DNA from 2 places in the Caldalkalibacillus thermarum genome. Region 1 is predicted to be linked to the other one. Evidence: predicted binding sites of a transcription regulator. Region 1 holds the regulator's gene; the other holds the start of a gene.
What was found. Region 1 encodes Rex, which represses fermentation and respiration genes when NADH is low (regulators of the CRP and FNR family bind a similar motif). Its sites were predicted from a motif close to TTGTGAAATATTTCACAA; they were not measured.
Positions count from the first base shown of each region.

Region 2: a site for Rex is predicted at 5,292-5,309, ahead of IEW48_RS10490 (anion permease). Genes of this name have one in related genera too.

Region 1 is NZ_BMKZ01000021.1:23,442-31,432, forward strand. It holds gene IEW48_RS09625 (carbon starvation CstA family protein) at 1-842, opposite strand, end outside; gene IEW48_RS09630 (DUF8052 family protein) at 847-1,374, opposite strand; gene groL (chaperonin GroEL) at 1,565-3,184, opposite strand; gene groES (co-chaperone GroES) at 3,261-3,542, opposite strand; gene tatC (twin-arginine translocase subunit TatC) at 3,720-4,520, opposite strand; gene IEW48_RS09650 (twin-arginine translocase TatA/TatE family subunit) at 4,565-4,750, opposite strand; gene IEW48_RS09655 (redox-sensing transcriptional repressor Rex) at 4,765-5,418, opposite strand; gene IEW48_RS09660 (MogA/MoaB family molybdenum cofactor biosynthesis protein) at 5,418-5,906, opposite strand; gene moaC (cyclic pyranopterin monophosphate synthase MoaC) at 5,908-6,396, opposite strand; gene IEW48_RS09670 (ABC-F family ATP-binding cassette domain-containing protein) at 6,649-7,991, shown strand, end outside.
Region 2 is NZ_BMKZ01000024.1:33,341-41,331, reverse strand. It holds gene IEW48_RS10515 (succinate dehydrogenase/fumarate reductase iron-sulfur subunit) at 1-437, opposite strand, end outside; gene IEW48_RS10510 (FAD-binding protein) at 437-2,146, opposite strand; gene IEW48_RS10505 (Fe-S-containing hydro-lyase) at 2,153-2,731, opposite strand; gene IEW48_RS10500 (fumarate hydratase) at 2,745-3,590, opposite strand; gene IEW48_RS10495 (hypothetical protein) at 3,583-3,780, opposite strand; gene IEW48_RS10490 (anion permease) at 3,811-5,229, opposite strand; gene pflA (pyruvate formate-lyase-activating protein) at 5,390-6,133, opposite strand; gene pflB (formate C-acetyltransferase) at 6,161-7,991, opposite strand, start outside.

The DNA.
Region 1 (7,991 bases):
AACAGATAGCCCAGGTTTTCATTATAAAATCCTGTGAAAGCTTCCATTTGAATGGTCGGAGCTGCAATAATGATCCCCAGTACAGCCCCAAACATCATCCCATATAGCAAGAAAGAGTTCAGATAATCCCGGGGCTGCAACAACACCCAGACGGGCAAGACGGAAGCAACATAAGCATAAATGAGCAAAATCCAGATCCATGTTGTGGCACTTAAATTTAACGGGTAGTTTATGCCCATCCATACGGAGGCCAGCATGGCAAGCATACCAATAACGGTGGCTACCACCAAATTCACCCGCAGCTGGTTTACCATGAACCCAAACAAGATGGCCAGCCCTAAAAAGAGCATTGACGCTGTAGCGGCCTGTGGTACCGCTTCAAATGTATTAGCTACAAGGATCGCAAATACACCCACAATTAAAATAAGGGCGGAAATAGAGAAAAGTAGGAATAAAATTTGCCCGCGGTTGCCAATATACTCCTTAATCACGGTTCCTATGGATTGGGCTTTGTGGCGGATGGACGCTTGCAAAGAACTGTAATCATGCACCCCGCCGACAAAAATGCTGCCAATGACGACCCACAACACTGCAGGCAACCAGCCAAATACGGCTGCTGTAATCGGCCCGACAATGGGTCCGCCACCGGCGATGGACGCATAGTGGTGTCCTAACAGGACGGGCTTTTTGGCCGGCACATAATCCACACCGTCGTGCATGGTATGGGCAGGTGTCGGACGGTTCGGATCAATGCCCAGCTTCCGGTCCAGAAATTTGCCATAAGTGAAGTAAGCAATAATGAAAATGACACCACAAATCAGCATTAACGTGAGAAAGTTCACCTGTTCACAACCTCCTCTTCAGTTGTTTTTGTAAAGGTTCAACAAACGGCTCCCCTTTGGGATGAATATGCACTTTTTTTTCAGCAAGATCAACAATGGCGAGATAAATTTCAGCCCACCCATGCCAACCATATTTGATAAACCTCAGTTTCCTAAACCGCCTCACCTCCCTCAAGAGTTCGTCTGCAACCGGCTGGTCCGTTACTATCACACCCAAAAAAATGGTGGACATGTGTTCCCGGTGCTGGGGAACAAACTGTTTGACACTCTTTAACAGTTCCTCTTTAAACTTGTCCAGAAATCCTTTTTCTAAGGGGATATGCGGTTGAGCAACGAATACGCACTGCTGATTCTCCACGGCCCAGATCTTGATGGATTTGGTCATCAGGTACCTTTCATCTCTGCGTTTATACAACGCCATAAAAGCGAGCGGGATTTGTCCCAATCTCTCTTCCCGGTACACGTCAAAGAAGTGGACAAACCGGTTGGCGAGCTTCTGGATATAATGTTCACTGCTCTTTTGTTGGGTCATGACTTCATCCCCTCTTCACCGGTCAAAACAGATCGACGCGATTAGCCACCACAATCGACTTAAAAGGGCCTAAAATGAGACGGTTAACTCTATCTTTTAAATTATCTGACTAATTAAATTATAGCATTGGCTAAAAAAACCTGCCACCCTAAAGGTGGCAGGCTAGTAGAGGAGAGGTTGAGGAGGGGGATTACATCATGCCGCCCATGTCAGGCATATTGTTGTTGTTTTTGTCTTCTTCTTCCGGCTCGTCAGCAACGATGGCTTCAGTGGTTAAGAACATAGCGGATACACTGGCTGCGTTTTGCAGGGCAGAACGGGTCACTTTAGCCGGGTCAACGATACCAGCTTCCAGCATATTGACCCATTCACCAGTTGCAGCGTTAAATCCGATGCCCACAGGTTCTTTCTTCAAGCGTTCAACAATAACAGAGCCTTCCAAACCTGCGTTTTGAGCGATTTGACGCACAGGCTCTTCAAGAGCACGCAGCACAATGTTCACACCTGTTTTCTCATCGCCTTCAACTTCCAGCTTCTCAACAGCCGGAATGACGTTAACCAGAGCCGTACCACCACCGGAGACAATCCCTTCTTCAACAGCTGCACGGGTAGAGTTCAGAGCGTCTTCAATGCGCAGCTTCTTCTCTTTCAGCTCAGTTTCGGTGGCAGCACCCACTTTGATTACAGCCACACCACCGGCCAGTTTGGCTAAGCGCTCTTGTAATTTTTCTTTGTCAAATTCAGAAGTGGTTTCTTCCAGTTGAGCGCGGATTTGGTTCACGCGTGCAGTAATTTTGTCGGAGTCGCCATGTCCTTCAACAATGGTGGTGTGCTCTTTGCTGACCACAACTTTAGCAGCGCGACCCAGCTGGTCAATGCGGGCAGATTTCAGCTCCAAGCCAAGGTCTTCAGTGATGACTTGACCGCCAGTCAGGATAGCGATATCTTCAAGCATGGCTTTGCGTCGATCACCAAAACCAGGTGCTTTAACAGCTACAGCGTTGAAGGTACCACGCAGCTTGTTAACCACTAATGTGGCCAGTGCTTCCCCTTCCACATCTTCAGCAATGATCAACAGCGGCTTGCCTTGCTGTACCACTTGCTCCAGGATCGGCAATACTTCTTGGATGTTGGAGATTTTCTTATCAGTGATTAAGATGTACGGATTTTCAAGGACAGCTTCCATTTTGTCCGTGTCTGTTACCATGTAAGGAGAGACATAACCGCGGTCAAATTGCATACCTTCAACAACTTCTAATTCAGTAGCAAAACCTTTGGATTCTTCAACCGTAATAACCCCGTCATTACCCACTTTTTCCATAGCTTCGGCAATCAGTTGGCCGATTTCTTCGTCAGCAGCGGAGATGGCAGCTACTTGAGCAATGGAAGATTTGCCTTCAATCGGTTTAGAAATCTTTTTGATTTCTTCAACAGCTGCGTTGATGGCCTTTTCAATCCCCCGTTTCAGCCCCATGGGGTTAGCGCCGGCTGCAACGTTTTTCAATCCTTCGCGGATCATGGCCTGGGCCAGAACAGTAGCGGTGGTTGTACCGTCACCAGCCACATCGTTGGTTTTGTTGGCCACTTCAGCAACCAGTTTAGCACCCATGTTTTCAAACGGGTCCTTCAGCTCAATTTCTTTGGCAATGGTGACACCGTCGTTGGTAATAAGAGGAGAGCCAAATTTCTTTTCCAGCACAACGTTGCGCCCTTTGGGTCCGAGGGTCACTTTAACGGCATCTGCCAATGCATCAACACCGCGCAACATGGCCCGACGTGCTGTTTCACTGAATTTAATTTGTTTTGCCATTACTTTCGCCTCCTGTATGTAGTATTTTTTATTTTACGCTCCATTCCATGACCTGATGGTCCCCAAAAGCTCCAGGTTAGCTTAAAATGGCCAGGATATCGCTCTCACGCATAATTAATAACTCTTTGTCATCAATTTTAACTTCCGTTCCAGCATATTTGGAAAAAATGACGCGATCGCCCTCTTTAACTTCCAAAGGAATACGCTCACCGTTTTCTAAACGGCCGCTGCCAACAGCGACAACTTTACCTTCTTGCGGCTTTTCTTTAGCCGTGTCAGGAAGCACAATACCGCTAGCAGTTGTTTCTTCTTTTTCAATCGGCTCAATAACCACACGATCGCCCAGTGGCTTCAACATGTCAAATGCCCTCCTTTAAATGGATTAATAGTGAACTTGGCTTGTTAGCACTCACCTTTTACGAGTGCTAACACCTAATATATTAATCATTTTATTCTAGTTTTGCAAGTCCCTTTTTTGGTCTTTTTTCATCTTCATTTAAGCATTTAACAGCTCAAATGTTTATGCTGTACACACTTATGAGTTTATCCTTCTTGATTGTCGTTTATGCATCCGACGGTAAGTCCATTGAGAAAACCATACGCTGATCTCATACAATATAATGAGTGGCACGGTCACCACAAGGTGGGAAAGCAGCTCAGGAGGTGTAATGAGTGCCGCGATCACAAACAGGGCAAAGTAGGCATATTTGCGGATCCGTTTCAGGACGGGCGGGGAAATCACACCCAGGCGTGTCAGAAAGAGCATCAAAAGCGGCATTTGAAAGATAAACCCAAAGGGAACGACCAAAGTAAACATAAACCGGAAATAATGGATCATACCGTACATTTCTTCCGCACCAAGCTGTTGGGCTATGCCTGTCATAAACTGCATGACAAAGGGGAACAGCCAAAAATAACCAAAGGCTAAGCCCACGATAAACAAGGCAAAAGCCCCCGGTATGAAAGCAAGGGTCGTTTTGCGTTCCTTATCGGTCAAGCCTGGGCTGACAAAGGCCCAGATTTGATATAAAGCAAAGGGGAAGGTGAGCACCAGGCCAACGACAATGGAGAACAGCAAAAAGACTTTAAAGGCATCGGTCAGCCCGATGACCACCCAGGGAATCTGGGCAGCCTCCGCTTGCTTCTGCATATATTGAATCACATCATCAGCCAGGAAAAACCCGATAACCATGGACACAAGAAAAAGGATCAAAATATAAATGACCCTTCTTCTCAACTCACCAATATGCTCCATGACAGTCATGTCATAACTTTTCTGGCGGTTCATGTTGGTTCGTTTAATATGTTTAGGAATGGAGCGTTGTTCTTGATCCATGTTGCTCATCCTCCGGCGTCGGGCATTTACAATTAAACACTTGTTTAACGCTCATTTTTCTCTTCCGTTTGTTTAGGTTTCTCATCGTCAACCAAACCATTGGTGGCATTTTTAAATTCACGCAACGTTTTACCAAAGGCCCGGCCCAGTTCAGGCAATTTGCTTGGTCCAAACAGTAATAAAGCCACTAAAATGATCAAGATTAAACTGACAGGTCCGATGGTTCCCATGTTTATCCCTCCAATTATTCTGCTTCCTGCTCCCCTGCAGGTAAAGGATAATGTTTTAAGAAGTAAATCAAGGTTTGCAGTTCAATGGTTAAATCAATATTGTGCAAGCGAATATGTTCAGGCACATCAATTCTGGCCGGAGTGAAATTAAGGATGCCCTTGATCCCTGCTTCGATCAGGCGGTCAGCTGTCACCTGGGCCACCTGGGCCGGAACGGTTAAAATGGCAATGGGGGTATCCGCCAAGCTCCCTTCCTTGAGGTCATCCATCGAATAAATGGGAATGCCGGCAATGGTTTGTCCAATCTTCTTTGGATCAACATCATAGGCCTTCATGATTTTGATGTTATGGCTCTTTTGGAAGTTATAATGCAACAAAGCCATGCCAAGATTGCCTACCCCGACCAGCACAACCCCCGTTTTATCATCCTGTTCTAAGATTTTCCGAAAAAAAGTCAATAAATACTCCACGTTGTAGCCGTATCCTTTACGGCCCAGCGCCCCAAAGTAGGAAAAATCACGCCGGATCGTAGCGGCATCTATTTTAACAGCCTTGCTCAGTTCCGTTGATGAAATGCGTTGCTTTCCCGCTCTTTTGACATTTTCGAGCACCCGGTAATACAAGGGCAGCCGCCTGGCTGTGGCTTGAGGAATCCGCTGCTCACTCATCAGCTATTGGCCCCTTCCTCCCCACGTAAAATGGTTAAAGCGTTAGGCAACTGATCGATAATGGCTTCCAGGCAGGTTTGGGCATCTTGAACCGCTCCGGGAAGATTAATAATGAGCGAATTTCCCCGGGTGCCGCAAATGGCGCGGGTAAACATGGCCAACCGGGACGCTTTCATCGCTTTGCGCCGCATTTCTTCAGCCATCCCGGGAACGACGCGGTCAATCACTTGACTGGTCGCTTCAGGGGTGACATCATCCGGACTTAATCCCGTACCGCCCACCGTGACCAAAAGGTCCACCTGATAACGGTCTGTAATCTCAATCATATTCTCCTTCAGGGTTTCAATACAGTCCGGCAAAATACGGTAAGCAATCACCTCGGCGTCAAGGTGCTGGGTTAACACGTCCTTGACAACCGGACCGCTGTCATCAACCCGCTCACCCCGTGAGGCTTTATTGCTGGCTACGACAATGGCCACTTTCCACATCTTAAAGTTCCTCCCTCTCGAAATCTCCGCTTTTGCCCCCTGTTTTTTTCAGCAGGTAAGTGGGGCCAATCACCAATCCCTTATCCAAGGCCTTACACATATCATAAATAGTCAGGGCGGCTGCCTGCGCGGCTGTAAGTGCTTCCATTTCTACACCCGTTTTCCCCGTTGTTTTCACTTCCGCATAGATTTTAATCACAGCCTGCCCCTCTTGCCGTACCGGCTCAAAGTGAATGTCGATGCCTGTCAACGGCAACGGGTGGCACATGGGAATCCACTGGGCCGTATTTTTGGCCGCCATCACACCGGCCACTTGGGCAACACCCAGGACATCCCCCTTTTTCACTTTGCCTTGTTCAATGTGCTCCAATACATCAAGGGGCATTTGAACTTGGCTAAAGGCGACGGCTGTCCGCTTCGTTTCCGGTTTATGGGAGACATCCACCATCCTTGCCCGTCCCTGTTCATTAAAATGGGTAAACGATGACATGGTTTAGCCGGACCTCCTCATGTCTTGCCAGATCCACGTGTTAATCATACCCACACGTTACACCCCTACACGCTTCTTTATTATATTGTACATCATTTCACATTTGCTTGTCTTGCCGTGATGCCAATTCTAGCTTAAAAAATGGTGAACTTTTTTTGAACAAATGCGTAGGCCTAAAAACTCCCTGTCTTTGACCACGCTTGAACGGTCTGAGCCCCTCAGGTACACTGTAAGGAGTATGAGGTGATAGACATGCTGATGCTCAGGACGCACCGTTTGACCAAAACTTATGCCGGCCTGCCAGTGCTGACAGACATATCCCTAGACATACAAGCTAAAGACAGGATCGGACTGGTTGGTCCCAATGGTGCCGGCAAATCAACCTTGCTCAAAATCCTGATTGGCGAGACCTCTTATGACAGCGGGGAGATTTACCGCCCTAAAGATGTGACAGTGGGTTACCTGGCCCAAGATGCAGGACTCGACTCATCCCGCTCGATCTGGGAGGAAATGCTTACCGTTTTTCAGCCGCTCATTGAAGAGGAAAAGCGTTTGCGCCAGATGGAGCAGCTGATGTCCCAAGCTGAGCTTCGCCGGGATCAGAAGCATTACAAGCAGTTGCTTGAAAGTTACAGCGAGGCCCAAGAAGCTTTTAAAAACCGGGGCGGATACCAATATGAAGCCAAGATTCGCAACGTCCTGCACGGATTGCGGTTTGCCCATAAAGATTATGCGGAACCGGTGTCCGCTTTGAGCGGAGGGGAAAAGACGCGCTTGGCCTTGGCCAAGCTGCTGCTTAAAGAGCCGGATCTTTTAATGTTAGATGAGCCGACCAACCATTTAGATTTGGAAACCCTGTCCTGGCTGGAGCACTATTTATTGTCCTACCCCGGTGCCCTGCTGATCGTCTCCCATGACCGCTACTTTTTGGACCAGTTAACCACGGCAATCTTTGAACTGCACGAGACCAAAATCACCAGGTATCAAGGTAATTATTCCGCTTTTATAAGACAAAAAGAACAGCGGATCGCCCAGCAGTTAAAACAATACCGCATCCAGCAGCAAGACATTGCCCGTGCGGAAGCATTTATTCAGCGGAATATTGCCCGGGCTTCCACTTCTAAGCGGGCCCAGTCCAGACGCAAAATGCTGGACAAAATGGAAGAGCTTAAGCGCCCGCGCACAGAGCAGAAAACCGCCCGCTTCCGCTTTGAAGTTAAACGTCCCAGTGGTTATGATGTGCTGCAAGTGGAAGATTTAAGCATCGGCTATGACACGGAACATGTGCTGGCCCGCCATATCTCCTTCCGTGCCAACCGCGGTGACCGGATTGCCATTGTGGGTCCTAATGGGATTGGCAAAACCACACTTTTAAAGACCATTATTGGCCAACAACCCAAACTGGCTGGGAAGATTCAGATTGGGGCTCATGTGACATTCGGTTATTTCGCCCAAGAACATGACAAGCTTCATCCCCATAAAACGGTACTGGCTGAACTATGGGATGACTATCCCCATCTCCCTGAGAAAGAGGTGCGCTCCATCCTGGGGCAATTTCTGTTTAGCGGAGAGGACGTGGATAAATCCGTCTCGGC
Region 2 (7,991 bases), on a different contig from region 1:
GTAGAGGAAGAGATTTTGGCAAATTGCTGCTTGCTTTGCCGAAACCCCTCTTCTATGCTTCCTTCCCTGGAAGGAAGCAGCCATGGCTTTATCTTTTTCATCTTTTCCATTTTTGGCTTCCAATCGACGACCAAGTCTCTGACCACGTCATAATTGCCCAGAGGTTCAAAGTATAATACAGATGTATCAAAGGTTTCGAGCAATTTATCCAAAGACGTTTTGCAGGCCAGGAAGGCATGACCGTTAACTTTGACACCGCAACTGCCGCAAATGGCATGCCTGCATGCGGAAGTAAAGTTTAACGTAGGATCAATTTCATCTTTGATTTTGGTTAATGCCCAGAGAATTGTCTTTCCTTTTTCATATGGAAGCCGATATTCTTGAACCCATGTATTAGTACCGTCATAGCGCCGAATTCGAAAAGTTATGTTTTCCATTAGTACTTTCTCTCCTCCGGTGGATATTTCGTAATTTTGACAGGAAGATACTTCAGTTCATAACGATCGCCTCGTTTATAAATTAGCGTATGCTTCAGAAAGTTCTCATCATCTCTTTGCGGATAGTCAGCCCTTGCATGGGAGCCTCTGCTTTCTTTCCGGTTTATTGCTCCTAGCACAACGGCTTTCGCCAGAGTTAGCAGGTTTCCGATTTCGACATAATGGACAAAAGCCGTATTGTAACGAAGGGCGGGATCGCCAATATACGCATGTTCATAATCGTTCAGCAGTTGATCGATCGTCTCCAGGGCAACCCTCATTTCTTGCTCATGACGGAAAATGCCGACATAATTCCACATCACTTCCGCCATTTTGTTGCGTATATCGACCAGACGAATACCTGAAGTTTTATTGCGCATAGTTGCAAACTTGCTCTCCCATTTTTTTGCCTCTTTAATCACCAAAGTTTCGAGGCCAAACGGGCGCTTCCTCGCACTTTCGCGCGCGCCGATGCCGGCATACTTGCCAAACAGCACGACATCCGCCACGGAATTACCGCCCAGACGGTTTGCCCCGTGAATGGAAACACAGGCGCATTCGCCGGCGGCATGAATCCCTTCCACGGGCGTTGCCAATGTGGTGTAATCGCTGACATGTATACCGCCCATCATATAATGGCAGCTCGGGCGGATCGGAACCGGCTCATCGATGAGATCGACGCCTTCGAAATCCATAGCCAGCTCCCTTACTTGCGGCAGACGTTCCATAATTTTTTCCTTACCCAAATGTCTCAGGTCCATCAGCACGTATGCTTCCAAACCTTGGCCGAAACCACGCCCTGCTTTAATTTCCATCTCGATGGACCGCGACACCAGGTCGCGCGGGGCCAGCTCCATTTTTTCCGGGGCATAGCGTTTCATAAAACGTTCGCCCTCCCTGTTGATCAAATAGCCTCCCTCGCCCCGGCAAGCTTCCGACAGCAAAATGCCTGTAGAAGCCAATCCAGTCGGATGAAACTGCACAAATTCAGGGTCTTTTAACGGAATGCCGGCGTTGAAGCAGGCGGCCGTCCCGTCGCCGGTCATGTTGATGGCGTTGGTCGTACGGTTCCAGTAAATGCGGCCAAACCCGCCCGTCGCGATCACAACCGCTTTGGCCAGAAAAGGGTGAATTTCGCCCGTTTTGATATTCATCGCGACCAGTCCATGAAACGTTTCGTCCGCCACGACAAGCGACAGCAAAAACCATTCGTCCAAAAACTCAACGTTGTTTTTCAGGCATTGTTCGTATAAGGCATGCAAAATCACGTGGCCGGTTTTGTCCGCCGAATAGCACGTTCTAGGACTTGAAGCGCCGCCAAACGGACGCTGGGCGATTCTTCCGTTTGGATCACGGGAGAAAGGAACGCCGTAATAATCCAGTTCCGAGATGATAGCGGGCATGTTGGCGGTAAAAAATTCAACCGCATCCTGATCCGCCAAAAAATCGCTTCCTTTCACCGTGTCTCTAAAATGCTTCTCGGGGGAGTCTGTTGCGTCCCGGTAACCCATCGCCGCGTTGATGCCACCTTGAGCCGCGCCCGTGTGGGAACGCGTGGGGAATATTTTCGACAAGCAGGCCACGCGCAAATTCTTGTCTTTACTCGCATAAAGAGCGGCCATCATACCCGCTCCCCCGGCGCCGACAACGATCACATCGTACTTCAACATCTGCATTCACTCCTGTTCCAACGTCTGTTCTTCGATTCTGTATTGTTTGACGCCTATTTCATACAGGTCGTTTCCTTCGCAGTCGACAGCGACAATGCAAGGATAGTTTTCGACTTCCATCCGGCGAATCGCTTCCGGACCCAGTTCCTCGTAAGCCACGACTTCCACCTTTTTGATCGTGTCCGCAATCAGGGCGGCGGCCCCGCCGATAGCCGCAAAATAAACCGCGCCGTACTTTTTCATTGCGGCAATCACTTCCCTGCTTCTCGGCCCTTTGCCGATCATCCCTTTAAGTCCTTGCTCCATCAAGGCCGGCGAATAAGCGTCCATTCGCCCGCTGGTGGTCGGTCCGCACGAACCGATGACTTTTCCAGGCTTGGCCGGGGTTGGTCCCGCATAATAAATCACCTGATTTTTCAGATCGACAGGCAGCGGTTTGTTTTCTTTAAGAGCATCGACCATCCTTTGATGAGCCGCATCTCGCGCCGAATAGATAACGCCTGTAATCGTAACTTGATCGCCGGCTTTTAAAGATCGGATCTGTTCGTCAGTCAATGGAGTCGTTAACTTCTTTACCGTGCTCATTTCTTTTCCTCCCTTATAACACAGCCTCTTTATGGCGCGCCGCATGGCAGTTCAAGGTGACACAGACAGGCAGCATCGCGATGTGAGTCGGATAGGTTTCGATGTGAACGGCCAAAGCTGTCACTTTTCCTCCAAAGCCCTGAGGCCCAATGCCAAGCTTATTGATTCTTTCAAGCAATACTTTTTCCACTTCCGCGTACTCTTTGTTGGGGTGGGGCTGCCTCACATCCCTGACCAGCGCTTTTTTGGCCAGAAGGGTGCATTTATCCATCGTCCCGCCTATACCGACGCCGACAATCACCGGCGGGCAAGGGTTGCCGCCCGCTTGTGTGACGGTGTTTACAACAAAGTCCATCACCCCGTCCAATCCTTCCGCCGGTTTGCACATTTTCACCGCTCCCATGTTTTCGCTTCCGGCGCCTTTGGGCATCACCTGGATTTTAAGTTTATCGCCAGGCACGATTTCGGTATGAATCACCGCGGGGGTGTTGTCGCCAGTATTATGCCGGTAAAGAACCGGATCTGCGACAACCGATTTTCTTAAATAACCGTCTTTATATCCTTGCCGAACTCCTTCGTTAATCGCTTCGTTTAGAGCACCGCCCACAATACGAACGTCTTGTCCTATCTCCACGAAAATGACCGCTATTCCGGTGTCCTGGCACATTGGCACCAGTTCTTCCCGGGACAGATGCACGTTTTTCAAGATTTTCTCCAAACTGTATCGGCCAAAATGCGATTCTTCCACAGACAACCCCTTCCGCAAAGCTTGCTCCACATCTTTAGGCAAATCGCAGGCAGCCTCGATACATAGTCTTCTTACCGTCTTTATCACTTGTTCTGCCGAGATTTCACGCATCTTTTTTCCCCCTTCCAGTCATATCTGCCATTTGCAACAGCGAGACAGGTTCGCCGCACTTAACACAGATGAAAAACGGAACGCTCAACTCGTATTCGTCATCAGCTACATGGTAAAGTTCAATCCGAAATTCCTTGACCACCTTCGCCGAACAACAGGGAGATTCCACCCCATTCATCAGCACCGCCACTTACATCACCTCCTTAAGGAAAAAACGCTCTTACCAAAGTCCTAACAATTTCCACCACAGCCCGCCGATTCCCAACCAGACAAGGATATGAATGATCGAGATAAGGAAGCCGATGGACCACCATTTATTTTGACTGACATAGCCGGTGCCAAAAAACACCGGAGCGGGCCCGCAGCCGTAATGCGTAGTGCATGCGAACAAACTGCTGAAGAAACCGAGAACCAGAGCGGACAATAAGGGCGGCGCTCCTGCCGCAACTAATACAGCTAAAAATGCCCCGTACATCGCACTGACATGAGCTGTATTGCTGGCAAAGAAATAGTGTGAATAGAAGTACACTAGAGCTAAGACAATAAGTGCGACTACCCAAGACATGCCGGACACACTGCCTTCCATTATTCCACTAAACCATGGAATGAAGCCGAGCTGATTTAAAAAGGTGGCCATCATGACGAGGGCCGCAAACCAGACCAGCGTATCCCATGCCCCTTGTTCATTTTTGATGTCTGACCAGGACAAAACCTGAAGCAAAAGCAACGCGCACAATCCGATAAAAGCGGTCGTGGTCGCGTCGATCCCCACTTTTGTTCCGAAAATCCAAAGGCAGAGGATAAGGAAAAACACGCCGACCATATACCATTCCGATCTTTTCAACGGCCCCATTTCCGCCAACTTCTGTTTGGCCAGTTCTGCCGCGCCAGGCGTTTCTTTAATTTCGGGCGGATAAATTTTGTAAATCACAAGCGGGATAAGGATCAAACTTACAATGCCGGGAACAAATGCTGCGACCATCCACCCGGTCCAGGAAATGGTTTCTCCCGTAATTTCAGCCGCAATGCTCACCACTAATGGGTTGGCTGCCATGGCAGTCAGAAACATCGCCGATGTAATCATATCGCCCTGAAAGGCCACTTTGGTCAGGAAAGAACCGATTTTTCTTTCCGTTCCGTCTTCGACCCGGGAACCGTACGCTTCGGACAACGAGCGGATAATCGGCAACACAATCCCTCCCGCCCGGGCAGTATTGGACGGCATCGCCGGCGCCAAAAGCAGATCGCTGAACAGCAAGGCATACGAAAGCCCAAGCGTCTTTTTGCCAAATTTCATAACGAAAAAGTAAGCCACTCTCGAACCGAGTCCCGTTTTAATAAACCCTCGGGAAACAAAGAAGGCGATGACGATCAGCCATATGACGGAATTACTGAAACCGCTCAGTGCGTCGTCTATCGTCAGCGTTTTGGTCAATACGGTCGCCGTCAGACCGAAAATAGCCACAACTCCCATCGGCATGGGCTTAATGATAAGCCCGACAATCGTAGCTACAAATATGGCGAAAAGCTGCCATGCTTCCTTTTCCAATCCAGCCGGGGGAGCAATATTCCAAATACCAATCCCAATCGCTAACGTGATCAATAAAGGAATAAGCTTCACATCGCTTTTTGTCGTCATTTTCTGTCACTCCCTTTGTCCATTCATTTGTCCATTCAAGTTGCACGATCAACAAAGCTGAATTGTGAATTATTTCACATATAACTTTTAAAAAATCGTTCCCCTCTTATAGCCATGATCCTTCACTCTGTAAACACCTATCAAGCTGGCCTGTTAGTGATTAGACTGTTGTCCTTTTCCCAGTCAGGATCAAATAGGCCCGCTGAATGCCCTTATCTGTTGGCGGGCGTACGTCTGCCAAAGGATAATGAAGTCCCAACGCACGCCACTTATGAACACCGAGCTGATGATAAGGGAGAATCTCTATTTTTTGCACATTGGGCAATGTCTTGATAAATTGACCAAGACGGACTAAATCAAGTTCATCATCGGTATAACCTGGCACAAGCACATGCCGGATCCAAACAGGCGTTTCCTTTTCCGCAAGGTAACGGGCAAAATCTAAGATGTGAGCATTGGACCGTCCGGTGAGGCATCGGTGCTTGGCCTCATCAATATGCTTCAGGTCAAGGAGGACCAGATCGGTGACCTCCAGCAAACGATCTATGATCTGGCGCTGTACCCCATGGCCGGTGAAACAACCCCCTGAGGTGTCCAAAGCAGTATGAATGTCCCGCTCCTTACATCCCTTGAACAGTTCTGCCACAAATTCGGCTTGCAACAGCGGTTCACCTCCAGAGACAGTGACACCACCACCGGAAAAAGTCATGTAAGGGACGTACCCTTCCATATCTTGCAGCAATTCCTCTCTCGTGACTGTCTTTCCTCCCTTCAAGTCCCAAGTATCTGGATTGTGGCAGTATTGGCAGCGCAGCAAGCACCCTTGCATAAACACCACATAGCGGATGCCAGGACCATCAACGGTCCCGCAAGTTTCAACGGAATGGATACGTCCTCTTACCATGGCATGCTCAACTCCTCAATTTAATGGTTACATCTGTTCATGGAAGGTCCGCTTCAACACATCTAACTGTTGTTCCCTGGTCAATTTAATAAAGTTAACGGCATATCCAGAGACGCGGATGGTCAGTTGAGGATATTTTTCTGGATGTTCCATCGCATCCCGCAATGTTTCCCGATTGAGCACATTCACATTAATGTGGTGTGCCTGTTGGCTCATATAACCGTCCAAAAGCCCTTTCAGATTGTGGACGCGGTCTTCCTCTTCTCTGCCCAGGGCTTTGGGTATGATGGAGAACGTGTTGGAAATCCCGTCCAACGCATCCTGATAGGGCAGTTTGGCCACCGAGTTGAGGGAAGCCAATGCCCCTTTAGTGTCCCGTCCATGCATGGGATTGGCCCCGGGGGCAAAAGGTTCTCCTGCCCGGCGTCCATCAGGGGTGTTACCCGTTTTCTTGCCGTAGACCACATTGGAAGTAATGGTCAACACAGACAGGGTGGGAATGGCACCCCTGTACGCTTTGTGTTTGCGCAGCTTGTTTATAAAGGTGTGGACGATCTCTTTGGCAATAAAGTCCACCCGGTCATCATCGTTGCCGTATTTGGGATAGTCTCCTTCGATCTCGAAATCTACAGCAAGCCCGTTTTCATCCCGGATGGGCTTCACTGTGGCATATTTGATTGCGCTCAAAGAGTCTGCGACGACGGACAATCCGGCAATGCCGCAAGCCATGGTACGGACAATTTCCCTGTCATGCAGGGCCATTTCAATCCGTTCATAGCAATATTTGTCGTGCATATAGTGAATCACGTTCAACGTGTTCATATACAGTTTGGCCAGCCAATCCAAGATCTGGTCAAAACGCTCCCTGACCACTTCGTAATCAAGGATCTCATCCCTGATTGGTTCAAACCGGGGTGCCACCTGAATCTTTAACTTTTCATCCTTTCCGCCATTGATGGCATACAGCAACGCTTTCGCTAAATTGGCCCTGGCGCCGAAAAATTGCATCTGCTTGCCGATACGCATGGCCGACACGCAGCAGGCAATGCCATAGTCATCCCCAAACTCGGGACGCATCAGGTCGTCGTTTTCATACTGGATGGCACTTGTTTTAATGGACATTTTGGCACAATAGTTCTTAAAAGGTTCGGGCAAGCGTGTCGACCATAGCACAGTCAGGTTGGGTTCAGGAGCCGGTCCCAGATTGTCCAAGGTATGCAAGAACCGGAACGACGTTTTGGTGACCAGCGGCCGCCCATCAACAGCCATACCGCCGATGGACTCGGTTACCCAAGTTGGGTCCCCGCTGAACAGTTCGTTGTACTCAGGCGTGCGTAAAAATTTAACCAAGCGCAGTTTCATCACAAAGTGATCGATCAGCTCCTGGGCTTCTTGCTCAGTTAAGGTGCCTTCCCGCAAATCCCGCTCAATGTAAATATCCAGGAAGGTGGAGACACGCCCCAAGCTCATGGCTGCCCCGTTTTGCTCCTTAATGGCAGCCAGATAGGCAAAGTACAACCACTGGACCGCCTCTTGTGCATTTCCAGCCGGCTGGGAAATGTCATAGCCGTAGCTGGCTGCCATCTCTTTCAGCTCCTGGAGCGCTTTAATTTGCTCAGCCAGCTCTTCCCGCTCCCGGATTGTTTCGTCCAACATGACTTCTGCTTCCAGGAGGGCCAGTTCCTGCTGCTTTTGTTTAATGAGAAAATCGACGCCGTACAGGGGAACGCGGCGGTAATCACCAATAATCCGCCCCCGCCCGTACGCGTCAGGCAGACCCGTAATAATGCCTGCCTTGCGGGCCAACCTCATCTCCGGGGTATAGACATCAAACACCCCTTGGTTATGAGTTTTGCGG